Regions from separate parts of the Peribacillus sp. FSL M8-0224 genome, predicted to be linked through region 1. Evidence: predicted binding sites of a transcription regulator. Region 1 holds the regulator's gene; each other region holds the start of a gene.

What was found. The regulator LexA, encoded in region 1, represses DNA repair genes until DNA is damaged. The targets are predictions, from matches to a motif close to CGAACATATGTTCG.
Positions count from the first base shown of each region.
Region 2: a site for LexA is predicted at 5,139-5,152, ahead of MKX49_RS27510 (YolD-like family protein). Genes of this name have one in related genera too.
Region 3: a site for LexA is predicted at 7,144-7,157, ahead of MKX49_RS02930 (YolD-like family protein). Genes of this name have one in related genera too.

Region 1 covers NZ_JBBOOJ010000001.1:1,657,531-1,667,712, forward strand. Annotated here, with positions in the region: gene MKX49_RS08050 (GNAT family N-acetyltransferase) at 1-260, shown strand, start outside; gene MKX49_RS08055 (CotD family spore coat protein) at 327-746, opposite strand; gene MKX49_RS08060 (aminoglycoside phosphotransferase family protein) at 774-1,688, opposite strand; gene MKX49_RS08065 (N-acetylmuramoyl-L-alanine amidase) at 2,375-3,064, shown strand; gene MKX49_RS08070 (DUF2642 domain-containing protein) at 3,670-3,963, opposite strand; gene MKX49_RS08075 (LexA family protein) at 4,206-4,844, opposite strand; gene MKX49_RS08080 (helix-turn-helix transcriptional regulator) at 4,979-5,203, shown strand; gene MKX49_RS08085 (esterase/lipase family protein) at 5,948-7,480, shown strand; gene lexA (transcriptional repressor LexA) at 8,044-8,667, opposite strand; gene yneA (cell division suppressor protein YneA) at 8,823-9,134, shown strand; gene MKX49_RS08100 (YneB family resolvase-like protein) at 9,154-9,810, shown strand; gene MKX49_RS08105 (DUF896 domain-containing protein) at 9,876-10,109, shown strand.
Region 2 covers NZ_JBBOOJ010000001.1:5,626,119-5,636,300, reverse strand. Annotated here, with positions in the region: gene MKX49_RS27540 (hypothetical protein) at 292-471, shown strand; gene MKX49_RS27535 (hypothetical protein) at 494-916, shown strand; gene MKX49_RS27530 (pLS20_p028 family conjugation system transmembrane protein) at 936-2,816, shown strand; gene MKX49_RS27525 (hypothetical protein) at 3,173-3,421, shown strand; gene MKX49_RS27520 (hypothetical protein) at 3,740-4,300, opposite strand; gene MKX49_RS27515 (hypothetical protein) at 4,439-4,705, opposite strand; gene MKX49_RS27510 (YolD-like family protein) at 4,762-5,106, opposite strand; gene MKX49_RS27505 (IS110 family transposase) at 5,770-7,005, shown strand; gene MKX49_RS27500 (MMPL family transporter) at 7,251-9,470, opposite strand; gene MKX49_RS27495 (response regulator transcription factor) at 9,604-10,182, opposite strand, start outside.
Region 3 covers NZ_JBBOOJ010000001.1:608,129-618,310, forward strand. Annotated here, with positions in the region: gene MKX49_RS02885 (hypothetical protein) at 1-73, opposite strand, end outside; gene MKX49_RS02890 (helix-turn-helix domain-containing protein) at 200-532, opposite strand; gene MKX49_RS02895 (HAD family hydrolase) at 955-1,620, shown strand; gene MKX49_RS02900 (GNAT family N-acetyltransferase) at 1,705-2,178, shown strand; partial or broken gene MKX49_RS02905 (histidine phosphatase family protein) at 2,355-2,913, shown strand; partial or broken gene MKX49_RS02910 (cupin domain-containing protein) at 3,170-3,736, shown strand; gene MKX49_RS02915 (DUF5661 family protein) at 3,755-4,078, shown strand; gene MKX49_RS02920 (YHYH domain-containing protein) at 4,398-5,648, shown strand; gene MKX49_RS02925 (PH domain-containing protein) at 5,661-6,299, shown strand; gene MKX49_RS02930 (YolD-like family protein) at 6,779-7,117, opposite strand; gene MKX49_RS02935 (SpoVR family protein) at 7,377-8,789, shown strand; gene MKX49_RS02940 (spore germination protein) at 9,156-10,182, opposite strand, start outside.

The DNA.
Region 1 (10,182 bases):
GGATTGAAATTAAAAACTATCCTGAAAGTGCTTTTAAAAATGAGTATAAATCAGTATATGTGCATCAGCTTAGTATCGTTGAAGGTCAAACCCATAAAGGTTACGGTAAAAAACTAATGAATGAGGTCTATGATATTGCTAAAAAGAATGATATAGATTTAATTGAACTGGATTATTGGTTTGAAAACATGGCAGCAAAAGAGTTTTATAAGAAACAAAATTTTAAAAAGTATAGGGAGTTTGCATTCAGACAGTTGTAAATCCTTTGTAACTCAATTCAAGAGGTTGAAGGAATTAATAAAAACCCCGATTCGGGGTTTTTTTAATTAATATCTTAACATTCTCCTCGAATAACTGGGGGGTTGAGGTACTCCACAAACAAAACTTTGTGAATAACACTCTTTTACGATACTTCGGGTATGCGGTATATAGGTGTTGAAGTGTTTATTCACGGTTGTTGTATGTGTCGGGTGAAAAACCGGAATAACAGTGTTAATGACATTGGTTTTAACATATTGCTTGGTCGGGGAGGTTTGAGATGGATTATATTGAGTGGGCATTCTGTGAGGTGGGCAATATTGTTGTGGACATTGACCGCCTTTCGGATGCCCCCAGAGCTTATTATACATGTAAACACCTCCTGGGATTTTTTTGAAAGTCATTATTAGTTTATGAAAATAAATGATAAAGGGACTGGTATAAATGCCTTTATCAAAAATTACGGGCATATCAGATCCTTCAATCATTTTCAAAAAAAATGAATAAACATTAATTTACCGAATTCGGTTAATCGCTTCACGAACAAATGACTTGTGTCTTTTCCGCCAGTTATTTTCCTTGCTTTTTTCCAAGCCCCATTCGGGAAATGTAGATAACCGTAATGCGGCAAATAATTGCCAGAAGGGTAGGTTAGTAAAATTCACCTCCGGCATCATGAATTTATATTGATTGGTGAAGTCATTCATCGCTTGCATTCCAAAATGATATAAAATTTCGAGTTGACTATTGGCAAGGTCAGTCAAAGGGTCCCCTAAACCTGAGTCTTCCCAATCAATTATGGAAACTAGTTTATCCTCTTTCCATAATATATTTCCTGGCCAATAATCACCATGAAGGATCACTTCCTTATTCATGGAGGGTAGGGGCATGGAGGATTTCAGCAGATCTCTAATCAAGCTCAAATTTAATGTTTCGTCCAGGATTACCCTATCTTTATTATTTAACATCTCGACATATGTATTTTCCAGTTTAGGCATGAATGATAAAGATAAATCTGCACAATTAACACGATGGATTTTTGCTAGATTGATTGCCAATTGCAAGATATAATCATTAAGATTTGAGGGGGTGAATTCTGACTTACCCTCAATAAACTCGATAAGTATGCATGGCTTGGAAAATATCTCGCAGGATTGCTCAAAGTAATATGGCATTGGTACAGGCAAACCGGCAGCTTTCAATATCCCTAAGAGCTTGTGTTCATATGAAGCAATATTTGGATTCCGTTTCAAGTCATTATCACCATGCTGACGAACGATCATTTTTACGATACGCCCTGACGATTGTAATATTTCCAGTCCTGTCACATTTGCAGAAATTCCGCCCATTAATTCCCATGCGCGAATTAGCATGTTTCCTTGATCCAACTTTTTAACTAATTGTTCAAACTTATCATATTCATTTATCATACGATCTCTCCTTTTAAAATCCTGTACAATGTTTAGGAATGAAAGTTCACATTATCATTTTCTATAGCTTTCGTAAAAAATTCAAAGAATCCATTTAGCAATTTTTATAAATGAAACCAATAGCTTGTTACACACGTGAATTAATCTAAACAAAGTGAGGTGTGGTGCTGACATTGAAAATAGAAAAATATAAGGTGGAAACTGCGAAAGGGACGCTACAATATAATATTAGTGGAAACGGCAAACCCAATATAGTTTTGATTAATGGCATTACTTTCATTGACAAGAAACAGCAAACACAGTGTCGCTGAAAAGAGTGGACATTTTCCGCAATTATCAGAACCGACTATAGTGATTGACTCAATTAAAGAGTGCGCAGAAGCGATAAATAAAACAAACCAAAAACCGATAAATTTGTGTTAATGTTGACTTTTCTTAATATTTCTCAATCTTCTTGTTCCTTTGATTATAGATTGCTTATTCTCCAAAAATTCCTGATGCGAATGTAAAAAAATAGAAAAAGTCTTTTTCAAAGAATTCCCGTTCATTGGGCGAATATCATCAAATAATGCCACTACACCTTTAGGGGGTGTATTTTTTTGAGAACGGCAGAATTTCTTTAATCCGATAGTTACGTGTACAAGCATTTGTTAATACGTAACATAAGATTAATAGAGGTGATAGAAATGGTGAAAGTATTTATTGATCCCGGCCATGGCGGTACGGATCCAGGCTCGGTCGGGAATGGATTGAGAGAGAAGGATTTAACTTTATCCATTGCAACTCGAATCAAAGACATCTTATTGATAGAATATAATAACGTTTCTGTGAAAATGAGCAGGACCCAAGATACCTACCCCTCCTTAAACGATCGTACGAATGCAGCGAACGCGTGGGGAGCTGACTTTTTTCTCTCCATCCACATTAATGCCGGCGGCGGAACTGGGTACGAGGATTACATTTATACGTCCACTAACCAGATAACGAAAACGTATCAAGATCATATTCATTCAGAGGTCATGAAGCTTATCAACATCCAGGACAGAGGACAAAAAACAGGAGATTTATATGTACTCCGTGAAACGGACATGCCTGCACTCCTGACTGAAAATGGATTTATCGATAATGTAAATGACGCAGCAAAGTTGAAAACGTCATCCTTTATCGAATCACTGGCTCGCGGACATGTAAACGGTTTAGTTAAATGCTTCAATCTAACTAAGAAAAGTACAGCTGTATACCACACTGTCGTTAGTGGGGATACAGTATATTCCTTAAGCAATTCTTATGGCAGTACGGTTCAGCAAATTAAAGATTGGAACGGTCTTGACAGTCAGTACACCATTACGGTTAACCAGAAATTGCGGGTGAAATGAATAATTAATAATTAATAATTATTTATAATTTCCAGAAGCACACCACGCAGTAAGCCCTTCTCAAAAAGAGAGGGGCCTTTTTGATTCAGGAATATGCATGTAATGAAAAACTGTACATTCTGCCATCCTGATTCGGTCCTTCGATAAAAGCGGGAGGAATGCAAGGGGAAAATAATTTACACAGAAGGCCAAAGTGGACTTGTGCAATTTGGAGTCACTTTCTGTGAGTATATATAATCGCATTATTCAGGAAGTAAGCCTCTGACGGGATTCGAACCCGCACTCCTTTCGTAAGCATAGGCTAGGGGAGAACACGCTTCCCTACGGATTTTCACCGGCAGGAATTCCACCTGCCTCAGCGTAATTGCTTTTCGGTGCTTCTGAAACCCTTACCTTGCGACCCGGTGGCTACAATGTTTTCCGGCGCTCTTCCCTTCTAGAGCTACAGAGGCAAATGCTTATCTTCAATTATAAGATTCTTATAGGGGGTTGTGAACCGCATTATAAAAATATGATGATTTTATTACCCGATATAAACAATTTTATTCTTTTGCATGAAAGGAAAATATACTAAAAATGGCCCCTACTAAAGTTTCCAAATACATTCACTCAATGAAATAAGTAATCTGGGGATAACGGATATGATATTTTAAATCGCCGATTGATAATTGCAGGTGATCAATAGCGACGCCGGTAAGTTTGCCCTTTAATGATTCCTTCATTGTTACGATAGTGATCGTTTTACCTAAATTCATCATTAGATGGTCAAAGAGAACTGGTTCTGTGGGAATTGTATAAGTCGGTGATAAAGTTTTCATCGTTTGCGGAAAGTTGCTCGTACACGCATAATGACCTGGCATAAATACGTTATCTTGGCTTCCATATGGATAATTTCGCATGAATTATTCCACTCCTTTATTAATGTAAGGTATGCCTTTTTTTTTATGGGCTGACACAAATTAAAAGGATTTTATGTAAAGACAAATAAAAGAACAATACTAAAAAGCACAAACCATGATGGCTTGTACCTAAAATGCAACAGCAATTAAGTTGATAAAAACTGTATGAATTGAATCTATGTATGGCTGCTCATTATTCATTTATTTTACTTTCTTTCCGTATGAAACCCTCGAGTTGGATATTAATCGTATATTTTAATGGCTTGAACCACTTTTCCTAAAATACGGACTCTATCATTTTTTATGTTGTAGGTTTTTTCTTCATAAAAAGGATCCGTGCTGCAGGGAGTGAGTATGATGTTTTCTTCATTGATTCTCACTTTTTTGACCGTAGCATCGTGTCCATTTATCAAGACCACTCCAATTTTCCCGTTATCAAGGTAGGTTGTTTTTTCAACGAGAATCAATGATCCGTCTCTGAATTCTTTATTCATGCTATTGCCATTCACTCTAAGGAAAAAATATTCTTTATCCGATTTAAGCATCGAATTTAATGTCGGCATATAGGCTTCTATATATTCGTTGGTGAAATTAGGCTCTCCAGCAGGGATATTTCCGTAGACACCAATTAATCTTACATTCTTTTCATTTAGGAATTCCATTCCAGGATTATTTCTAACGATAGGCGCTCCTTCAATGAGGTGGGATAGCGGTATTTCAAAACAAGTGGACATCATGCTCAATTTATCCATTAAAGGTTTATTCCGTCCGGATTCCCAAGCTGATACTGCCGTAGGAGCTACTTTTAATACATTTGCCAAATCTTCTTGTGTCATTTTTCTTTCTTTTCTTAACATTTTAATCCGTTCACCAATGTGCATATTTCTTCACCTCTTACTTGAATATACACTATGAGTGAAAGTGAGTAAACGTAAAGTGCGTGAATTTTGCGAAAAATTGTTGGTAACTATACTTCAAGTGTGATATTATTTTTTTAGATAGGTGGTGACAAGATATGACAAGCGTTAAGTTCACACTTAAACAAGCCAGGAAGTATAAAGGATTAACTCAAGATGAAATGGCTAAAGTGCTGAAGATGGCCAAGAGGACTTACATTGACTATGAGCAATATAAGATTCCTTTGCGAATCGATAAGGCTTATTTATTTGCTGAATGTGTAGGGTTCTCGATTGACGATATCATTTTTTTTGACCCTGACCTACACTTCAAATGTAGTTGAAAGTTCAATTGTACCAAGCATTTCCTCAACAGATTGGCCATTTGAATCCATAAAATCCTGACTTCCATAGGACAAGATTCAAGTAACGATGGAAAGAAGGGGAACAAAGAGGAAAGGGAAATTAATTCTTTTGAAGTTGCATAGGAGCTGCTGACATTAGAACATTTGTAAAATACCTGTATGTAGTAAAAGGTGTACAAATCCAAACTTCTTGTGCAAATATACGATTGATACAGTGATTCCAAAAATGTCAGCCAATTGCTGTGAAAGAAAATTATTTACTTAATGTATAGGGCGGACTTCTAAACACCATGAATAGGAGCAAATGGACAATGGCAAATTCGAAGGAAAAGTTAATCTGGATGAACAAGCCCTTATCCTTTGCAGGATAAGGGCTTGTACTCTATTTTCGTGAATTGGCAGCATGTTTTCCTCTCAAAGCACGTCTTCATAAAATGAAAAAGACCCCATACCTAAATGAATGGAAGGCAAATCTTCATACTTTTTCTCCATTATCAATAAAACTTCTTCTAGTTTTTTTCTCCCATCTTTATGAAGATAGCAGGTAATGGTATGCAAAAGTACAATTATATATTAATGAAGGCTAAAGAAGGCTATGGAAGGAGGGCATTGATAATTGGATGAGTTCAAAAAAATTCCAGATGATATTGGAGGAGATAACCCTTGAAAAGGAATGTAATCAATTATGTCGTTTTTCTTGTCCTCATTCTAACTCTATTAATTATGGCAAAGCCAGACATTTCCTCAGCAGGAAAATTGAAACCGCCCTCCGAAACTTTCAGTCCAGGGGATTGGTTTCTTGGAGGTATTCCTCCCAATCTTGATACAAACAAACCACCAATCGTGTTTGTACAAGGGAAAAACGGCAGTTCAACCAGCTGGTATGGTGAAACGGAATATCATGGCGTCAATGATATGTATACCAAAGCGTATGAAGCAGGCTACCAAACGGTTTTTGTTCAGCTTCATGATTCAGCTGGAAATGGATCAGTGAGCCAATATGCCAATGGAAGGCTATTAGCTCAAATGCTTTCAGAAATCAGTAACCATTTCGGGGGCGAAAAAGTAAATATTATAGCTCACAGCAAAGGGGGCCCAGACACCCAAGCGGCTCTAGTCCACTATGGAGCACACCAATATGTTGGAAGGGTGATCACTTTAGCTTCCCCACATCATGGTTCTCACCTAGCTGATTTGGCTTATAGCTGGTATGCGGGCTGGCTTGGTTCCTTATTAGGTCAAAAAGATGAGGGAACTTATTCTTTACAAGTTGGTAAAATGGCTGAATTTCGTTCTGTCACGGATAACCATGTTAACTCTCGTAAAAACTTGTATTTCACTGTGGCAGGTATGAACAGAGGCCCGGTACTATCAGCCTTATCAATGGGGGGACAATATTTATCATCATATGGGGAAAATGATGGACTGGTGAATGTATGGAGTACAAAAATACCCTATGCAACACATTTATTTACGGATCCCAACTTTGATCACGACAATATTCGAGTTGGCTCAGCTGTATTTTCAAGAATTGAACCCTATTTAAAAAGCACATCCACCACTGGGATTCCTGCATATCATGTCAATTATAAAGAACGAGTTGAAGATGATGTCATTACAACCGCACTCGCTCAAACCGTTCTGGGTGATGTCCTGAAACAAAATGTCTGGGTCGAACAAAGCTTCCATGTAAATGAAGCGGCCCCAGGTAATATAAGCATATATACAGCCTCAAATGATGTCGAGGTTGAATTGATTTCTCCATCCAATAAAAAGTATTCACCTTCCTTAAAGGTCCATTCAGCCAAAAATGAAACTTCCTTTTTTAATGGTGCAACCATCCAATCATTCTACAGAAATAACCTTGAAATTGGTGACTGGAAAGTACGAATGAAGACTAAATCGCCAAAAGACGCCTTCCTGTTCACAGCCCAATTTAACGAAAAGAATCCCATTACATTAAGTATGGCCGGTAAAGTTAAGCAAAAAGATGCAAAATTTTTAATAAAGAATCCAATGAATGATAAAAAAAGACCAATCAGTACAACATTTTTGGTTCATCTGATAGATGAAACCGGTAATGAAATTAGTGAAAAAAACTCAATTAAGGCAATGGATACTGAAAATTTTACTGGCACCCTTCCAGAAGTACCTAAGTCAGGTGTTTATAATGTAACAATAGATGTTAAGGAAAAAAATGTGGATGGTACCGAAAGAACCCGGACGCTGATTCGTTCGGTCTATATTGAGAAATAGCGAAATGCCTTCTCTTAGTTGAGGAGGCATTTTTTTATGAAATATGAGGTAGGTGCGAAATGGTACGGGTAACTAGGGAGATGGTAATTCCGCCAATGTAAACAGCCGTACTCCTATATAAAAGTATTAATTCAACGGGTGTTAGGTGGATATATTTAGGAGTGAGTTCCCTGGAAATAAAGATTTATGCTTGGTAATGAAAGATCTAATGAGCAAGGAAACATTCATTAAGCAAATTGCTCCTTATGGCCAGAAAATTAAACAGGACATATTGGTGGAATGACTTGGTCGATCTAACCTTATTAAAGTGAACCAAAGGTTAAAAGTGAAATTAATTGTAAAGGGGGGATTTTAAACCCTCTTTTTTTTATTTCAATGAGCTTTCTTCCAAAGTACATATTACCAGAAAGGCGATGGTCTAACTTTCATCCGTTATAAAGGATGTTTAATTTCCCATGAAACTAGATTCTATTAAAAAATATTTCAATATCTACTCTTTCAAATGCATATTGAGAGAATTCTGGACATAAATTAAACAAACAAAAAAAGCGCGGGAAGCGCTTTTAGTGTATTTGTCTATATAAGCCTATTACTTTTCCAAGTATCGAAACATCTCGTAAAATAATTGGTTCCATATTTGAGTTCTCAGGCTGAAGCCTTATGTAATCCGGTTCCTTAAAGAATCGTTTTACAGTGGCTTCATCATCTTCCGTCATCGCCACGACGATATCTCCATTATTGGCACTGCTTTGTTGTTTCACGATGACATAATCTCCATCATGAATTCCTGCTTCAATCATACTTTCACCCATGATTTCCAGCATGAATACATGGTCATCATGTGGAACCATGCTTTCGGGAAGCGGAAAGTATTCTTCAATGTTCTCAATAGCTGTTATCGGCATGCCCGCTGTTACTTTTCCAAGTAACGGCACGTTCACGACATTGGCTTTGGGAATATTGTTCGCTTCCTCCAAATTCATTATTTCAATGGCCCTTGGCTTGGTTGGGTCACGTCTAATAAGGCCTTTACTTTCCAGGCGGGATAAATGTCCGTGTACTGTTGAACTTGATGCAAGTCCCACTGCTTCGCCAATCTCCCGTACGGAAGGCGGATACCCTTTTTGGCGAACCTCTTCTTTAATGAAATCAAGAATATCTTGCTGCCGTTTTGATAGTTTTGTCATTTGTGCACCTCTTCCCCAATGTTCTTTGCTACATTATAGCATGGCCCCCATCTCTATACAAACATAAGTTCGAATTTTGTTGTTGACTGAAACAAACGTTCGTATTATAATTTGATCATAACATACGAACGAACATTCGCTTTGGAGGGATTATTATGAAAAAATTATACAAAAATTATATTTATACGATTCTATTAGCGGGATCAGTATTCATCTTTTCAATTTTATTCTCTTGTACATTGAACAATGATCAAAAAAAGGATTTCCTTTCTATAGAAGTAAGCGAAGGTGACACCCTATGGGGAATTGCCGAAGAATATGAAGAAACAAATTTGACAAAAAAAGAATTCATTGGTTGGATAGAAGAGAATAATGGAGTCAGTGCGGATTCGATAAAACCTGGACAAGTCATTGTCATACCGGTTAAAGGGGAAGAACTTGTCCAGAATTTGGCCAGTGAGCAGTAAGTAGTAAAGGTAGGGTATTATGAAGGCGGTAATCTATTGTAGGGTCAGCACCGAAAAAGAGTCACAGGAAACATCATTGGCAAGGCAGGAAGATGAATTAGTCAAATTGGCTGAAAAGATGGATGTGGAAGTTGTCTCCATTATAAAAGAACAGGCAAGTGGTTATGAGTTGAATCGGGATGGCATTTTTGACATGCTCGAACTATTTAAAACCAAAGAAGCTGAAGTCTTATTAATCCAGGACGAAACAAGACTGGGAAGAGGGAATGCCAAAATAGCCCTTTTCCATGTCATCCTTAAAGAAGATGTGAAAATTTATACGCTCTCACACGATGGGGAGCTGGAGTTATCGGATTCGGATGCCATGGTCATCCAGATAGTGGGCATTGTAGAAGAATATCAAAGGAAACTACATAATCTTAAAATAAAGCGCGGAATGATGAGAGCCGTTGAAAAAGGGTACCGTCCTCAAAAAAATCTTCACAACCAAAGGAATTCCACTGGAAGGGACCGTATGGAGATTCCTATTGAAGAAATTATTAAACTGCGTGCCAATGGGTTGACATTCTCAGAAATCGCAGCCACATTAAGGGGCTTTGGATACAATGTATCTAAGGCTACTGTGAACAGGCGTTTTCTCGAACATCGAATGAATACAAAGGAAAGTAAATCATAGAACTTGTAATTTCGCTTTTTTTTTAATACCATGACAATATCCGCAGATTATGAAGGAGCGAAATTATGTTATCAAAAGAAAAAATAGCCCGTATAAATGTACTTTCTAAAAAGGCAAAGGCTGAAGGCTTGACGGAAGTTGAAGCGAAAGAGCAAACCCAATTGAGAAGTGAATATTTGGAAACATTCAGAAAATCCATGTCCGACACGTTGGAGCATGTGAAAGTCGTGGATCCAGAGGGTAATGACGTCACTCCTCAAAAGATAAAAAATATAAAAGAAAAACGAAATTTACATTAATGCTTGGATTCCTCTGATGGAACATTCCATTTGAGGATTCTTTGGCATTTTGGAGTAAAAAGAGAGTGCATTC
Region 2 (10,182 bases), 4.0 Mb from region 1:
TCTCCACCTTACAAACCCCTATATATCAAGGGTTCTAGGCGATGATTACATCATGCCGCCCATTCAATTCATAATTTAATAGCCAGTAATAAAGTAATAATATCAACACATTTGGTCAAAGCCACCTAAAATAACTTCACTTAGTGTCATGATATTTCAATGTCAGGTGAGCAAATAGGTGAGCATTTTCAATTATATTATAACTGATATGAAGAACCTGAAAAAGCCCCCCCTATTACAAGAGGAAGCATAAACCTAATCCTATATTTACCGGAAGGAGAAAAAATTATCATGAAAATGAAAAAATCCTTAAATCGAATTCAAACTGCATTATTAAAGAAACATATAAATGAGTTTGAAGAAAAAGATGGCATTTTAACTGAGGCTTTCATTTTAGAAGGAACAGAAGATATGATTTTCTATGTCTATAAATCTCCCTGCAAAACTGTGAAAGGTGCAATTTTATTATAAAAATTGAGAGGAGATTTTATAAATGAACTTTCAAAAGATTCTTAATGGGTGTCTTGTTTTATTCCTTGTATTGAATGTTTCAGCTTGTGGGAGTGATGGTGTAAAAGGAAATGGTAAAACAACTGAATTGAGTCTAGAGGAAGCTAAGAAGTTTAAAACAGGCTTTTTATATGTAAGGTCACCATTTGAGAGTAGAAAAGAAGAAGAAGATTTTAAAATTAAGGAAATTGAACGTGTAGCTAAAGCAAAAAACATTGATTTAAATATTTATTATGCTAAGGAAGATACTTCAAAACTTGGCCTAAAACAAAATTCGTTAACATTTGCTTTTTATCAAGATGGTGAAGTAAAAAAGAAACTAGATTTTATCGATCTCTCAGAAGATGATATTTATTTGGAAGTAGCAACATTTGTTCAAAGTGTGCAGCAGGAATATTTGAAATAGGTAACTAGGGGGAGATTGCATGGATGAAGAAGTAGCAAAGATACTTGATAAATTCTCTGATTTTCTCGAAGTAACCAATCCGATCAGTTATATGCTCCGTTGGATAGGATGGGTCATTATTAAGGGGCTTGCATGGCTTGTTGATTCCCTATCGAACATAACGGATTCAATCCTGGGATTAAAAATGTTTTACGACAGTGTTGAAATTACCACTTTTGTAGAATTTCTTATTCCCCTTTCTGTGATATTGATGGGGTTTTCGCTTCTCTACACAGGATATCAGCTCATTTTTCAAAAAAAGTTGGATCGTGAAGCCATTATAGTGAATGTGTTTATGATAATGTTTTTTTTCGCTTTGATACAAGAAGGTATGGATAAGGCAAATCAATTCACAGATAAAGCTATTGATGCTCTTGATGTTGTTGAAGAAGGTTCAATTAGTCAAAAAGTTATTAAAGAAAATATGACTGACCTTGCTCAATTTGACGTAACGGGTTGGAATACAACTGAACTTAAACATCCAAACCGAATTCCAAAAGATCGAATTTTCAAAATTAATATCACACAATCTATTGATAAAGATTTTGAACTTGCAGGGGAAAAAATGACAGATACAGGGCGTGAGGTTTACTCTCATCGTTTGGAGTATGACGATCTTGGAAATGCCAAGAAAGTTAAATTAGATAATGGTTTCTTTACTACCTTTAAAGAAAAATATTACCGTTGGGACTGGAACTTTTGGACAATTGCAATCACTTTAGGTATAACAGCTTTTACGATGCTGACAATCGCTATAAAACTAGCAAAACTGTTCTTTGAATTAACATTCAATTATATATTAGCAATCATTATAGCCCCTGCTGATATTCATTCAGGGCAAAAGACAAAGCAAATCCTTCAAAGTATCCTAAATACTTTTCTAGTGACAATTATGATTTTCCTTTCAATGAAGATTTATCTGATTGGTACAGAGTTTATTACCGATAAATTGGATGGTGTCGCCTATTTAATTGCTTTATTTGCTTTCTCTCTTGCTGTAATTGACGGTCCCAATATCGTTGAACGGTTATTTGGAATTGATGGAGGACTGAAATCTAGCTGGGGAGCCGTAGCCGGTGGTTATGCTGTTGCAAAAGGCGTAACCGGAGCAACAAAAGGAACTGCAAATACTCTGAAAGGATTATCAAGTGAAGGTAAATCAGCCGCATTGAAGGGTGTAAGTGGTATTGCAGGAGTTGCTGGAATGGCACAAGGCTTAAGAGCAAAAGGAACTGACCTTCCCACACAACCGGTTTCGAATGGTTCTAAAAGTGGTCATTCTGTAGATTTAAAGGCACAAGATCAAAATCAAGAAAAACAAAGTCCAAATGGTTCGGAAGATCCCAGAGAAATTGAAACTGGGACGCAAGAAGTAGCTTCCTCAATTGAACAAGAAATGGCACAACAACAACAAGAAAAAGGACAAACAGGAAAAGGGAAAGTAATAGGGTTGCATGATCAAATGGCTCTAAATGGTATCTCCAGTAATGGAAAACGGAGTGCAGCTGTAAACAGTCCACACTTCATCTCATCTGAATCACCAAGCCAAATGAACAATGGCGATGTACAAAAAAACGAGAAAATATCAAGTGACTATGACAGTCCCAGTCCATCATCACCTTCCTTTTCACAATCAAATTTTCCTTCGGTTTCATCTGAAATGCAAGCAGAGCCTAATAAGGAAACACCACTACAAGAAAAAGGAACTGACCGAGAAACTCGTCATGTTGGAAGCCTAATTGCTGATAATGTGCAAAACAGTCAATCAGTAAAAAGGGTTAAACGGACCTATCAAATTGGTCAAAATACAGGAGAAAGTGTAAGAAACAACATCGCTAAGTATCGTCGAAAAAAACAGTAAAAAAGGAAAATTAAAGAGAAGGTTCCCTTCTCTTTTTTTAAATAACAACCAACAAAAGGGGGACTTGAAGGGGACATTGGTCGAAAATAAGGGGACTTAAAGGGGACATTGATTAGCATTTAGTGATATCACTAAATACTTGCTTTTTTAATAATAATGTAAGACCCATGTCAGCCCACCTATATTATTCATGAGCCCCACGTCAGCCCACCTGAAAGAGATTAACGATATCATATAAAACACTAGGCTTTGCCTAGGATATCACCCTTGGTGATATCAGTTTTTCCTTATGCTCTTTCTCACTCAATAGCCTTAAAATTCGAATTTTGTATTCTACTCAAAAGGAGAGTTGACCAATGGATATTTTTTTAAGAAACATAGACCCAATTGCAGTAAAAAAATTTGATGAAATGGCAAAGAAAAAATCTATTTCGAGACAAGAACTTTTAAAAGCTGTCATTGAAAAATCAGCATATGAAAAGGAACAAAATGAAAAAGACATACGAAATGAAATGATTATTTCAAAAAACATTATAGTCATGGAAAAAATGACAGAAGCTGTTGAAAGGCTTGAGAATTTAATGTACGAACTCATGGAGGAATAAACAAACCATTTGATATATTTTCTTGAAGAATTTTTGTTAAATTCAAAATGGAAAAGAGCAAATAAATTCAAGGAATAATAAATAGAATATTGAAATTCGTAATTAAAAAGGAAGGATTTTCCCTCCTCCTTTTTTCTTCTAAGTGCTAATCGATATTAAAATGTAATCTTTTAAAAAATAACGTCTTCTTTTTAGTTTTATTTTCTACTCCATTTTCATCATAAATCATAAGAGACGTTTTCCAAGTATTCCAGTCTTCGGTTGCAGGGATTAAAAACATGCACAGATAATTTTGGTCTTTTATTACCCCCCCCCTAATTAATAAAAATCTTGTATTTTATATTTCTTTTCCACGTTTCTCAGGTATTGAGTAGTATTCTTGTTAAATTCTTTTATCAATTTGTTACAATACTCCAAATCATCAATAAGAGGTTTAAATTTTTTAAGATTGCTAGGTTCCTCCATGAGTACATCATATCCAACAATGACCGAGTTGATGGCACTTGTGATTGTGAAGTACCTGCTTGTAAAGTCATAAGGGATATTTGCTCTCTCTTTTTCTAAAAATGAATGACTTTTTTCGAAAAAACCTTTGCTATCTGTAAGAAGGTTTAAAAGTTCTTCGCCTATTTCTTCGTATGCGAGCACGCTTCTTAAAACCTCCACTGTCATATCTTCCGCCTCAGATAGTTGAATCAATCGATCATTAATAACTTTCATTGTACCGTAGCAACGAAAATTAAATTCCTTGTTTTTTTGCCAGTTGTTGTAAATCAATATTCCTACTGCTACCGAACCTGATATAAATGAACCGATTAATGAACCATAAAAACTGGGTGGTAACCCTGTACTTTGAACTGCTGCTCCTATTAAGAACATATCTTCCCCCGAAAATTAGCTTTTTTTCTTTATTATCGCATGTAAAAAAAACAATGGAAATGAATACAAACAAATAAAAAAGCCCTCTTAATTCTTTGGTTTAAGAGTTGTCCAGTCCAAAATATTAGTTGATTAATTTTAAAAAGGTAAATCATCTTTTATTATAGGGCGTACCTTTCTTACTAAATCCGTAATGGCATTTTCTCCGTTGTAAACAACACTAACAATTTGAAAGTCGCCTGGATAGCGAACAGAGCTTTTTATCTTTTGTATCCACTCATAAGCTGATACAGCAGCAGTCCATTCCGGTTCTTTTTTAAAGTCAGTTGTTATTACTGAACAACTACCAGACTGTAAGAACTTAGCACCGTTCGCAAACAATTGAACCTCAATCTGAATTTCCATTTGTATACTCCTAGATCTCTGTGGCTTTTCCTTCCTGAATTTAAAATGGACTTTTTTTAATCCTCAACGATCACACTAATAATTTCATTAAATTTAATTTTCTCGAAGGAACTATCTTTCTTCTGAATACTTAACTCTTTCGTGACAGGATCAATATACACACAGTATCCATGCAGTTCAATTGGATTTCCCTCGTTATGCAATCTAAAGCTTATCGGTAAATGATATTCCATTGCATAATGAATGTTGTTTTCAAACTCTTCAACCTGGTATTCATCAAGGATAGGTTTTTTATTTAAGAAATAATCGTCCTTATCCTTTTTTTTATTTAATGCTTTATGTTCTGGTAACATCAATGCTGCTTGCCATTTAATGATTCCTCTATCACGAATTGTACCCATTAGAAAGATACCTCCTTTTCATTTATTATATACGAACTAGTGTTCTTATGGGAGGTAGAAAAAAATGGCTATTCCACCCTAGAGTATTTAATGATTACATAACACAATTGTACAATTACACAAATTCGAAATGTAATGTACGAAGACACAAAGATAAGTACATTGGGGACATGAATTTGAGTACATAGAGTTATTAATCCACTCAAAACCGCACCAATTCAATCACTAAACTGTTTTGAGATACAAAATCGAGTACATTATAAACAATACAGTCATAAAAATTTATCTGTAAACACAAAGGGGAAGGCAATATCTACTCCCTCCCCTTTTTCGAACAACATATATTTTTAATCTTCTTGATTACTTTATAAAAAGATTGATTATTTTTGTGATCCTTAATGAACTAACGCACCTGTTCGTATTATAAGGTCATCCAGAAAATATTTCTGGTTGACCATTTTTTATATCGATATATGATAACCGTAGCCGGGGTAGAACGTCCGCACCCGTGGGATTTGATCCCGTCAACTAAACAGTTCGCCCCCTACTTGTAGAAACATGATTGAGGCTGGTTGGGACTATGATCTCGTATAACAAGCGAAGCTATGATACTACAAGAAGGAAATGGGGTACCGGTGACTTTATATGAGGAGGAGATAATTTATGAATCCAGTTGTTGGTCTGGATGTGGCAAAAGGGGAAAGTCAGGTTCAAGCTTTCTTGGATAAGAAGCAGCCTTACAAAAAAAGCTTTAAAGTAGCACATACTCTTGAAGGGTTAGCTAGTCTTCTAGACTTTATTAGAGAAGTAGAAAATGTATCCGGGGGACGGCCCCCCATTGTATTAGAATCCACTGGACATTATCATACACCAGTTGTCCAGTTTTTCGAGGATATAGGGTACTTATTGATTATCGTAAATCCACTCATATCGTATCGAGCTAAGAGTTCTAGTTTACGTAAGGTAAAGACAGATGTTATTGACGCTCGTCATCTCTGCGAGCTGTATTATAAAGAGGACTTAGAGCCGTATAAACAGCGAGGAATCCAACTCTTAAACTTACGTAACCTTACAAGACAACACGAAAATATTACAGGCCTGTTTGTACAAACTAAATTACAATTTCAAGCAATTCTGGATCAAATGTTTCCTGAATACCGTGGGGTTTTTGGTGACTTACATTCATATGTTTCTTTACTAACCTTACAAACATTTCCTACATCACAAAAAATCCTGGATACTGGTGAAGAGACAGTCGCCAAAAAAATAAAGGAATTATGTAAAAGTCGTTCGCAAAAATGGGCAGACAGTCAGGCAGAAAAATTGATGGCCGCCGCAGCTCAAAATCCATTTCAGAAAAACTTATATCATAGTCTGACCTTAAGCCTGGATATGTATATTACTATGCTTCTTGAATACAAAAAGCATCTATCCAAGCTTGAAGATGAGATAGATGCTTTAGCAAAAGGTATTGAAGAGTGTAAGATTATCCAATCGATCCCTGGTATCGGTGAAAAAATCGCTGCCACGATAATTTCTGAAATTGGGGAAATTGATCGGTTTAATCACCCTAAGAAACTGGTTGCATTTGCAGGAATCGACCCAAGTGTTTTTGAATCTGGTACATTCAAAGGTACTTTAAATCGGATTACCAAAAGAGGTTCTAGTAGGCTACGGCACGCCTTGTATATGGCTGTAAAATGTGCCATTCGTGATTGTCGCAAAAAGAAAACGACAGATGAAATTATTCCTCGTAACAAGAGATTACGAGAGTTTTATGATAAGAAACGTGAGGAAGGAAAGCCCTTTAAAGTAGCTGTGATAGCATGTGCCAATAAATTCTTACATTGGATTTATGCACTTTTAAAAAGCAAATCAACTTTCCAAGATCTAGCCTAGTTTCAAAGTATAACTAAACAGTCCAAAACTTTCCAAACAGAGAACCTTGGAAGGTTATTTGGCATACGCAAATTTAGTATAACATGAAACATTTTAAGTGTTTATTGAAAAATGTTGACAAACTATTGGCTGGTTTAGTTTAAGTGAATATATTTACAAATGTTAACCAGACAATGTGCTTGAATTTTTAGTCCCTAATATATCGATCGAAGTTATTTTCTCTAATTATGTTCTAGAGTTAATAATTAATTGTCTTCCACCAATTTAGGTTTTTTATAATGTTTTTTCTCTCTTTGCATATCTTTTATGACTGATTCTCCTTCAATATCTATATTGGGTAAGATTTTATCCAACCACTTTGGCAAATACCAAGCTGAATTCCCTAATAATGTCATAACGGCAGGAACTATAGCCATTCTCACAATAAAAGCGTCAAAGAGAACACCAAATGTAAGGGCTAACCCCATTGACTTTAAGATTGGATCTGGAGCCAGCATAAATCCAGCAAATACAGCCATCATTATTAGACCCGCAGCCGTAACTACTTTACCACTTTCTTTTATACCTACCAATATCGCTTTGCGAGCATCCCCAGTATGTGTAAACTCTTCACGTATTCTACTTACTAAGAAAACTTCATAATCCATTGCTAGTCCAAACAGTATTCCTACAACAATAACCGGTAAAAAATTCAAGACAGGACTTGCTGTAGGGAATCCAAATAAATTGATTAGGTTTCCATCTTGAATAACGAATACAACAAAGCCTAATGTGGCACCTAGAGAAAGGATAAACCCTAATACAGCCTTTAGAGGTACAAGGAGCGATCTGAACACAAGAACTAAAAGTATATACGCAAATCCTACAATTATTAAGGAAAATTTCAGAACTGCATCGTTTAATTTTTGCGAAATGTCTATGTTAACCGCTGTTGAACCTGTTACTAACAATTCTATATGATTTTCTTTTTTCATTTCTTTTGATTTATCTCTAATTTTTTGAACTAAGTTCTTTGTCTTAGAATCGTTAGGTCCGGTTTTTGGGGTGATGGAAATCATGTATACTTTACCAGACGGACTTGAGATTGCTGGACCCACACTTTTAACATTGGATATATGACTTATCTCCTCTGTTGCCTCAATTATGGCTTTTTCATGATCCTTCGATTGCTTATCCACTTTAGCTACGACTACCAACGATGCATGATATCCTGGGCCGTAAGCTTCAGTCAGCAAATCATAGGCTCTTCTTTCGGTTGTTTCATCTGATTTTGTACTGTTGTCAGGCAATCCAAGTTCCATATGAAAAAAAGGAATACTTATAATTGAAAGCAAAACCACTCCAAATATAGTAACCAATATAGGACGTTTTGTAACAAACTCTCCCCACTTGTTAGATCCTTTTTGTTTTTTATCGCTTGATGATATTCTACTTAAAAATTGGTTTTTTCGAGAAGAACTAATTTTTGGTCCAATAATGCCTAATATAGCTGGTACTAAGATTATTGCGATAAGAATTGCAATTAATACACAGACCGCGGCTGAAACACCCATCATTGTTAAAAATGGAATGCCTGCAACGGATAACCCTAAAAGCCCTATAATGACAGTTATACCCGCAAATACAACAGCACTACCTGCGGTTGCAGTGGCTAGTGCAATCGATTCTTGAATAGAATGATTTTTTTCTACTTCCTGCCTAAATCTTACAATAATGAATAAAGCGTAATCGATTCCTACTGCAAGTCCTAGCATCGCTGCTAAAGAAAGCGATACAGAAGTAATATCAAAAAAGCTTGTTCCAAAAATTATAGTCATTAATCCAATACCGATTCCTATTGCAGCTGTCATTATTGGCATTCCAGCAGCTAAGAACGAGGTAAGTGTAAGAGCCAATACCAAAAAGGCTATAATTACACCAATTACTTCTGTAACTCCACCAATTTCCATTTCTGAAAAAGCAACATTCCCAGCTAGTTCTGTCTGGAGATCTGCTTCACGTGTTTTTTCTATTTGTTCCAATATTTTCTCTTTCGAAGCTTCTGTGACTTTATCTGCAGCTACTTTGTACGTTACTGTAGCATATCCTATTTTTTTATTCTCACTTAAATTACCTAACTCATTTGGAGTTACTGTAGTTGCCACAGCATCGTCCTTCTTTATTTCATTTAGAGTTTCAGTAATTATCAGGTTTATTTTATCAGACTCTAATGTTTCATTTTTTGGAGCCTTAAATACCAATTGTACCTGTCCTCCTGCGGTATTTTCAGATGATTGAAATTCTTTATCAAGCAGTTCTCCAGCGTTAGCAGATTGTGTATTAGGTATAGACATATCTTCACTAAAAGATGGCCCCATTCTTAAAGCTATGATAGCTATCACTAAAAGAAATCCTATTGTACCACCTAATACTTTTTTTCTATTTTCTGCTGCCCAGTTGCCTAATTTATAAAGAAACTTTGCCATTTTTTTATCTCCTTCCGATTCTTAATAGAGCTTTTGTAAAGCAACTCACTAGATACAAACTTTATTTTAGACGAAAAAAGATAAAAAAAAATCGTACGGATGGGCAAGCTCCAATGTACGAAAGGGCATAATTCTATATATTGATTAATCCTTGATTTAAAGCAACAGTTACTGCTTCCATTCTATTAGATACATTAAGCTTATTAAAAATATTAGTTAAATGGGCCTTAACTGTTCTTTCTGCAATCCCCAAATCAAAAGCTATATCTTTATTTCGAAATCCTTTGGCTGCTGCTTGTAATATAAATAGCTCCTTTTCTGTTAAATTTGTTTTATAGGGAGTAACTTCAAGTTCTTTATTTTCTTTTTTGTTTATTATTTTCATCATAATCTCTGGTTGTATTAACGTTTCGCCTCTGATTGCTGAATCTATAGTGCGAAATAAGACTTCCCTGCTAGTATCCTTTAATAAGTATCCTTTTGCACCTAGCTCTATTCCTTTTAACATCAATTCATCTTCATTATAAGTAGTCAAGATAATGATAGGAATGGAAATTTTCTGATCATTAATCGCCTTAATTGTATCTAAACCACTCATAATTGGCATATTCAAATCCATCAAAATAACATCTGGACGTTGATTTTCAATAATCTGAAGAGCAATTTGACCATTTTCGGCTTCACCTAGAACATGGTATAAATCGTTTGTTTC
Region 3 (10,182 bases), 1.0 Mb from region 1:
GCTTTCCTTTCAGTGATAAAATTTGCTCATCTTGAAGATTTCCCAACATTTCTTTTAATGACATCCTTTTCATGGGTCAAACCTCCTTAAGTGTTGTTAAAATAAGTTTAACCAAAAAAATAACCATTTATTCATATTAATAAACGATTGTTTACGAATATGAATAAATGGTACAACTTTACATATACTGTTTAGTAAGTTATTTAGTCCGCTCTTTAAACCACTCTATGCTATTCTCAATATTTTGGATTAGGAACTCAGCATATAGTGGATCTTTTTTTTCAAGTTCTGTAATATGCTGTTCAATACGCTTCATACGTTGTGAAAAGGAAGACGTTGAGTCGATTGGCAATACTTTTAGCTCTTCTTGAATTTTCTCTAGAATATCTAATTTAATGGTTTCGGATTTTCCTGTTTCTAAATTGCTCAAATACCCTGCTGACACATGAAGTTCTTTTGCAAATTCATTTAATCCTTTTCCTTTTCGTACCCTTAACTGCCGAATTTGTTGACCTAAATGTTCCAGCATCATTTTCTACCTCCATCACAAAAAAAGCACTTATTCTAAGATTCTATGTTCATCAAGGGAAGTCCTATAACCTAATTACTTATTCGGAATGGTGGGACAAAATACCTTTATGTATTAAAAAAAGCTTTTCTTTAAACAAAATAATCTTCCTTTTGAGAAATAACTTATTAAAGAAGAAGTCTCGATCTTAATTAGAAATTACAATATAACGGCTGCATCTGTTAAGACAGTTTTTTCTAACGGTGATAAATTAATTAAAAGAGATAGGAATGCCCTGCTGGGCATTTTTTTTTGGCTCAGTTAAAGGATGTTGTTGATTTTTTTGATGAACTAACGGAGCAGGTTAGTTCTATAAGAGTTGGAACTTATTTGTAATTACTGTGGTAAAATTAGGGTGATTATTAAATACAATAAGGGAGTTTAATATGGATAAATACAAAGTAATTTTATTTGATTTAGACGGAACACTTTCAGACCCTAAGGTTGGAATAACTAAATCGGTTCAATATGCATTACAAAAAATGAACATTGTTGAGCCTGACATTGATAAACTTGAATGTTTTATTGGTCCACCACTACAAGTTTCATTTGCTGAATATTACGATTTTGACGAGAAAAACACACAAAAAGCAATTGAATTATATAGGGAGAGGTTTAAAGAAAAGGGAATGTTTGAGAATGAGTTATATTCAAATATTGCATTACTATTGAAATCGTTAAAAGAACAACAATTTACTTTAGTTGTAGCAACTTCAAAGCCTACTGTATTTGCTGAACAAATAATAAAGTACTTTAATATTGACCAATATTTTGAACTTATTGTCGGAAGTAACCTTGATGGAACTAGAGCGTCAAAAACTGAAATAATTCAATACATACTAGATAAGTATAAGGAACATACGCTTAGTGACTTTATTATGATTGGCGACAGGAAGCACGATATTATTGGTGCAAATAACACTGGAATTAACTCTATTGGAGTAACTTATGGATATGGTTCATTTGAAGAACTAATTCATTCTAACCCTACTCATATTGTCAAAAGTATAAGCCAGTTAAAGGATATTTTGATGGGTAGTCAAGTCAAATAAAGATCTGAACTAAAAGGTGTGTAGGCAGAAGATTGGAACTCAATGCGACAGCTTTATTTTGTTCCACTAATGGGGGAAAGTCATATGCAAATTATTAGCGTTAGAGAACATCCAGAGTATAAAGAAAAAGCAATTAAATATTTTCAGAGTAAATGGGCGAACGATAACAGTATGAAGGTATATGAGGACTGTATAACACACAGCATAACAACGGACAGTCCGTTTCCGATTTGGTATTTAATGGAGGATTTAGGTGAAGTTATTGGCTGTGCAGGTCTTATTAGCAATGATTTTATTAGTCGTATGGATTTATGGCCTTGGATATGTGCTCTTTATATTGAAAATAGCTATCGTGGTAAATCTTTAGGTAAAGAGCTACTTTTACGTGCTAAAGCTGATGCCGAAAAAGCAGGATTCAATAAAGTTTTCCTTTGTACTGACCACATTGGATACTATGAAAAATATGGATTCAATTATATAGGTGATGGATACCATCCTTGGGGAAGTAGTTCAAGAATTTATGAGAGCAATAACCAAAATAATCATTTTTCAGCTTAGCAATTTTTATTCAAGAATGGCTTTTCTTAATGAAATATAAGGTTCTTTACTTCAATAATTGAGGTTGCTGAGGCAACCTTTTTTCTTCGGAACTAAAGGAGCAGTTTAGTTAAACAAGGAAAATTAAAGAGAATAGTAGAAATAAAGTTTTTACTACTTAATGGGGGGATATTCGTATGATAAAAAAGATTTATGTTGTGAGACATTGTGAAGCACAGGGGCAACCTTCGGAATCTCAATTAACAGAAAAAGGTTCGAAACAAGCGAAATATTTAGTTGATTTTTTCAGTAATGCAAAAATTGATCGAATAATATCAAGTCCGTTTTTGCGTGCTATTCAATCAGTAGAACCATTAAGTGATAAAACAAATATTAAAGTAGAGATAGATGAACGGCTCTCAGAACGCACACTAAGCACAACGGACTTACCTGATTGGTATGAAAAACTAAAAGCAACATTTAATGATATGGAATTAAAATTTGAAGGAGGAGAGTCAAGAAGCGATGAATCGAATCGTAAATGTTGTAGAAGAAGTCATTAAAAGTAGGAGTGAAAACACAGTAATCGTCAGTCACGGAAATATAATATCCTTACTTTTAAAGAATTATAATAGTGACTTTGATTTCGAGTGTTGGAAAAGTCTTAGTAATCCTGACGTTTTTCAAATAAACTGTATTAATAATGAAGTGATCTTGGAACGTATATGGGATGAAGATAAAATAATAAAAATCTAATTAAATACATTATTTTAATGAACTAACAGGTGTGTTAGCTGAAGATTATGAGCTGTCTTTAAGGCAGCTTTTTCTTTATGGAACTATCGGGGCAGGATAGTTGTAAAAGGGAATTTCCTTATTCGAATTGTTCCATTAAATTGAGCAAATGTTAACGGCTAATCAATTTCTTTAATTGGGTAACCCTGAGTATTAGTACATTTCCTTAACATAGTGAATAGGATAATTTAAAAAATCTTTGAAGGCGTTGATAAAAATGTATGATGCTCCTTTTTCGTATCCTCACCAATATCAATATCCAAATCCTTATTATTTTAATGCTCCAATAAATAACAATGTAATACAGCCCCAATACTGGACTACACATGATGTTGCTAACCGATTTGATTTTTTTCAATCATTAATTGGAAGGAATGAAATCCGACTAAAAGATTATGGACAGAAACCATTTGTAATCAATATTAATGAAGCTACAAAACAAAACAATAACTACCGTACCGCATTATGGACAGGAAATCATTTTCAAGTTACATTGATGAGTCTTAAAGCTGGGGAAGATATCGGTTTAGAAATTCACCCTAACGTTGACCAATTTTTACGCATTGAACAAGGTCAAGGGATTGTTCAAATGGGCAAGAGAAAAGATAATTTAAACTTTGTACGAAATGTTTATGATGATTCTGCCATTATGATACCTGCTGGAACATGGCATAATGTAACCAATACAGGTAATATCCCGTTGAAAATATATTCTATATACGCACCTCCACAACATCCATTTGGAACGGTTCATGTAACTAAAGCAGATGCTTTGGTTGCAGAACACCGTTCTGACCGCGATATGCACTATTCTCCAACAAAGTATCCAAATAGGATTCAAACTAATAACATTGTAAAAACTAGCTTTTCTAAAGAGGAAGCAGCAGCGATCGCCTTACTTTTAGGCATTGATTTTAATAAAAGCAAGTTTAATTTAGATGAGTTTTGGGTGGGAGTAAATACCGAGCTTGAACATGGAAAAGTATCCAGCCAAACAAATGTAACTGGTGATGATCCTATTATAACGGGGAAAATTGCCCTAGCTCATCTTCACGAGTTTCCTGATTACTACAAAAGACTAAAGGTGCTTGAGGAAGAAGCAAAAGCTTATTGGAACATGGCTTAATAGAATGCCTAAATGATAAGTACAACTCATATTTCAAGTGAGTTTGTGAAATGTTTTTAAACTAACGGTGCGTTAGTTCCATAGGGTGCACTAAAGAAGACCACTTATAGGTGGTCTCTTTTATTTGTTCAAAAATCAACAATAATCTTAAACAAAGCCTTTTTTTAAAAAAATCATTCCTTTAATCATAAATTCAAAAACAATTGAAAAAATACCCTTCTTTATCTAACAGTGCAGAATTGGAAAATATTTATTTACATTACTAATATCCTATTGGTAAAATCAGTTAATGACATTCTAGTTCAAAAGGGGTATTGCAATGAAAAAATGGATATTTTGTGTTCCTTTATTTTTAATAACTTTTATCCTTGTTTTTATTTTTGAGACAGATACTTATGCTCATCCAGGGCGAACTGATTCTAGTGGTGGGCACACATGTAGAACAAATTGTGCCAGTTGGGGTCTTGAAACAGGAGAATACCATACCCATGGCGGATCAAGTGAATCGAATTCTAGTAATGATAGTTCTTCCGAAAGTTCTACTAGTTCGAATTCATCAGCAAGTTCCGATGATTCTTGGGATAAGGATTGCACGGATTTCTCCAGTTATGATGAGATAGTTGACTATTGGAACAGCAAGGGGTACAGCAAGACGAATGACCCAGAGAAATTGGATGGCTGGGGAAATGCAGTGGACGACGGGATTCCCTGTGAGGAACCTAGTGGATACGATACCGCCAAGATTAACGGAAGTCCTGCTCAAATCGCAGAAAAGGCAGCAGTGCAGGACAAAACAAATGGTGAAAAGGCTGGATATACAGCTGGATTGGGTGCAGGTAAAAAGGGAGTAACTAGTGATTCAACTTCAAAAGGCTCTGCTGCTTACCAGGAAGGATACACAATTGGATATGATGAGGGATATCAAAATGGAAGCGAAGTGCTGGAAAAACAAAAAATAACTGCAAATAAAGAGGGGTACGCACTGGGAAAAAAACAAGATAAGTTAGTTGTGCCTCAGCAATACGCATCTATTAACTCCTTAAAGTCTTCATTCAATGAGGGTTTCAATAAGGCAATTGAAGAAAAGGATGAAGAGAAAAAGAAAGACTATATAGCTTTAGGATTCAAAGATGGTAAAGCAGATATTATGAACGAACCAAAGAGTGTAAAACCTATATTTATAGATGCATATAAACAAGGATATGACCAAGGTCAAAGTGAACTTAAAAAGACATACGTTAAACAAGGATATGATGCAGTATTTAAGAACGTGAAATACAAAACGCCAAAATTGAAATCACAAAAATACATTAATTGGTACAAGGAAGGATTCAAATCTAATAACAAAGTCAAAGCCATTCAAGATGCTGCTTACAACGCTGGATTAAACGGAGATGACTATATAGTAAAAGCTAAATACAAGCACGCCGAGCCTATTTATAAATATTACTTTGAACAAGGAGATCAGGAACGAAAAGAAAAAAATGCAGCTAGTTCAGGTGTCGTTGCCGCTGGGGTACTGGGTTGGGTAGGCAGAAGATTTTATGTAGCAAAGAAAATGCTGAAGTAAGGGGAGGTAGCGATGGGGATTTATCAAAAGATCTGCTATACGGTTGAGGATATATTCGTGAAAATTCTTTCAAGAAAACAAAACTCAGTTGAAGTTAAGCAAAAAGTCGTAACGTATCGGAGTTCTAAAGAAGAATCGAAGTTACAGAAAAAGCACGAACAACAAGAAAGGAATAAGGAAAATCAACGAATTGCAGCAGAAAAACTGGAAAAAGAAAAGCAAGAAGTGTTGGCTATTCTTTCTGATGTGGTTGATGTTGATAAACTTAATTATACGAAATACGAGTTCCAGGAAGTAAAACGAAATAAACAATATTTTAAATCACTGATTGAAACTGTTTTTGAACCTGGTGAAAAAGGGTTAACGTTTATACAATGTGAGTTCGATAAAACTAAGAAGCAAGAAATAAAGGGTTATTTGATTGCAACCTCCAAAAAAGTGCTTTTCTTGGACTTGGGATTAAGAAATCTTCAAAAATTCAGATACCAGACAATACGGGACATTAATTGGTTTAAAGATGGCACTTTTGAAAAAGGGCTGTATATTCAATACGGAGTTAAGCGTTTAGAGTTCGATGAAATTTTTGACACAGAACAAATGAAAAGAGTAGGGAATGTAATAAAGCAAATAGCATATGAAAGAAGCGCATAAAGATTTAAGTGATATCAACATAAACATGCTGATTTTATTAAATTGATTTATTAAACAATTATGTTGAAATTTCTTTTACCTCAAGTGGTTATTCGTGATTTAAACGTGTTAATAAAAAAACCACAGACTCCGAAGAGTTTGTGGTTTATGCCTTTTAATCAGTTGTTATCTCTTGTATTCCTTCATTGATGTAAAAGAGTTTTTCTTCTATGCCTTGAAGGAAAATTCCCTCATCTAATTTTTAAATTTCCAAAAGATTTAACAAAAGCAACAAAAGCAACAGAATACCAAAGATATACAAGCTAAAAGTATGCACCTTTTTCATAGTTGGTTTTATCTCCTTTTTGATGAGATGAGATGCATTGATTAGAAGTATTATATATTGAAATTTCTTGATTATGTTTATTTTATCCTCTTTATCTTTTCATTTTTACAAGCAATTTTACTGTACTAAAATGAATGATTTTACAAACTTAAATTTAGATCTTTTTCACACCTTTAATAGTTGAAAAGGGTATTTTATGTATTCGTTCGTCCACATCAATCACTCGTAAATGTCCATTCATTTGATCCACATAATGCACCAATCCTTCTACGCTACTCAGCCGATTATTCTGGTATAGCGTAAAAGAAATCGGAAAAGTAAACTCCATCGAAGCAGCAATTAAATCATTCATTTCCTCCAGGTGTTGTTCATCCAACACGGGTTCGGGTTCATCGTAGTATTCCTCACCAAAATATTGCCGTAGCATTTTTATATGCTCAGGTAGCATCAGACTGGTCCATTTAATATTTCCTCTGTCTCGAATGGTCATCATAAATCACTCCTTATTTAGATTATAAACGAACGTATGTTCTTTATGAATGACTTTTTATTATAGAGTTGGTGATCCAAGATGGAATGAATCATATTGTTCGATCGTATCTTATTCATTTACAATAAGTATTTTAGTTGGGTGTCATTAAGATCAATTTTTCCTTAAAAATAACGCTTGAATTATTATCAACTATAATTGTTCCGTCATTTTCTTCTCTCTTTCTCATATTATGTGAGAAGAGGATTAAGGGGGGAACTATGTGAAAGTAGATGAACAAGAGGCTTTGAGTCGGGCGATTGATGAAATAACGGAGATTGCCAAGGGTGTTGGATTGGATTTTTATCCGATGAGATACGAAATTTGTCCAAGTGAAATTATTTATACGTTCGGTGCTTATGGAATGCCAACACGTTATTCCCATTGGAGCTTTGGAAAACAATTTCATAAGATGAAGTTACAATATGATTTTGGTTTGAGTAAAATTTATGAATTAGTTATTAACTCTAATCCTTGTTACGCCTTTTTATTAGATTCAAATTCGTTAATTCAAAATAAGTTAATTGTGGCTCATGTCTTGGCACATTGTGATTTCTTCAAAAATAATATACGTTTTCAAAATACGAATCGAGATATGGTGGAAAGTATGGCTGCGACAGCAAATCGCATTCACCAATATGAAATCCAATATGGAAAGAAAGAGGTTGAAACGTTTTTAGATGCGGTATTAGCAATCGAGGAGCATATTGATCCTGCTCTTCTCCGTCCTGCTTCCACCATCACATTTGAGGATGAAGAGGAAGAAGTAAAACATGTGGTTACCCCTTACGATGATTTATGGGGATTAGAGAAAACAGCAGGACCAAAACAAAACTCATCAGTAAGGAAGGACGGGAAATTTCCTCCACAGCCACAAAAGGACCTATTGTTATTTATTCAGCAATACAGTCATGAACTAGAAGACTGGCAGCGTGATATCTTGACCATGATGCGTGAGGAGATGCTTTATTTCTGGCCGCAACTTGAAACGAAAATTTTAAATGAGGGCTGGGCCAGCTATTGGCACCAACGGATTCTTCGGGAAATGGACTTAACATCAGGTGAATCAATTGAGTTTGCGAAGCTAAACGCTGGAGTTGTACAACCTTCACCCACAAGTATCAATCCCTATTATTTAGGCTTGAAAATGTTCGAAGACATCGAAGAACGATATAACAACCCAACAGAAGAAATGATAAGACAAGGTGTGGAGCCAGGATCAGGTCGTCAGCAGATATTCGAAGTGAGGGAAGTGGAATCAGATATTTCCTTTCTACGAAACTACCTAACAAAAGATCTGGTCACAAGGGAAGATATGTACTTATTTCAAAAACAAGGAAAAGACTATAAAGTCGTTGATAAAGATTGGACCCAAGTACGCGATCAACTCGTGAATATGCGGGTCAATGGTGGGTTTCCATACCTCACAGTCCAAGATGGCGATTACATGCGAAACGGTGAGTTGTATTTGAAGCATGAATATGAAGGTATTGAGTTGGATATGAAATATTTGGAGAAGGTCCTTCCATATATTTATCAGCTTTGGGGTAGAGGGGTTAATTTGGAGACGAGGGTTGAGGAGAAAGCCGTTCGATTCTCGTATGACGGAACTAGTATGCACCGTAAAAATCTATAACGAAACTTTAGAAACTACAATAAAACCTTTTTAAAAGAGAATAAAGAGCAATGTGTTCCGAATGGAATTACATTGCTTGTAACTTTTTTTATAGGACGAATTAAGAGAAGACATGTTTCAGTTTTTTATGATTGCTTTGCTTTTGAAGGCTTAGTTAAAGACTAATTTTGATTTTTGAACTAATAAAAGAGACCACCTATTAGTGGTCTTCTTTAGTGTTAGTTAAACAAGGGACCAACCAACTTATGTTTTCGCACCTGCATTTATGTTCGAAATTGGGACAAAAAAGCCAAGATCAAGATATGTTGACTTGTACAGTTAATGTTTTAGTGTTCTTTGCAAATTGTGACTATAATAACAAAAAAATTAATCATCATCCTCAGTATAAGTATGTTTGCTATTAATTAGTGTCTGTAAATCTCCCCTATAAATTGTATCTTTCAATTCCTGTATCCTAAACGGAATCAAAGGGGAAAGATAGGGAACACCCAAAGATTTAAGGCTTACCATATAAATTATTTGAATTGTTGCAGCGATGATTAATCCGTTAAATCCAAAAAAATTAGCAATAATCAAAAAAAGAGGTCTTAAAGTATTTTCAGCAGCAAGCATTCCTCTGTTAGCGAGTAGAAAACTAGAAATAGTTGTTATACCTACTATTATGAGACTAAGTGGATGAATTAGTTTTGCCGTAACAGCTGTTTCGCCTATTACGATTGTTCCGATTAAGGAAAGCAAAATCACCGAACTTTTCGGAATACGATATGAAGCATCTAATAATATTCTTATGATAAATAAAAGAAGAGCAATTTCCCAAAAGGTTGGTAATAACTCACTTTTAGATATAAGTGCCTTTGAAATTTTGTTAGTTAAATCTTCTTTATGAAAATTTGCTATCGCAATATAAACACCAGGTAAGTATACAGCTAAGAAAAAGCAAATCATTCTTATTATTCGATTTGAAAACCGACCCATTTTTATGTGATATTCATCTGGTGCCTGTAATAAATCCATAAAAAGTGTGGGTGCAATGATAGCATTAGGGAAACCATCTACAATTATTGCTACTTTTCCTTCATATAATGAGGATACAACTCCATCAATTCGTCCTGAAGTTCTTGCTAAATTGAAAATTGTTCTTGGTTTTCCTTCCAATACATCTTCCACAACTTTTGAATTTAATAAATACTTTATTTTTAGACTTTTTAGCCTCTTTCGTACTTCTATTAAAATTCCTTTATCAACAATACCTTCTATAAATAATATTGAAACTGCTGTTTTGGAGATTGTCCCAAATTCCATTGCTTCTACACAGAAATCGGGAGTTTTTATTGTACTTCTTAACAAATTAATATTTGTTTTCATTTGTTCTGTTAGCCCAATAACTGGTCCC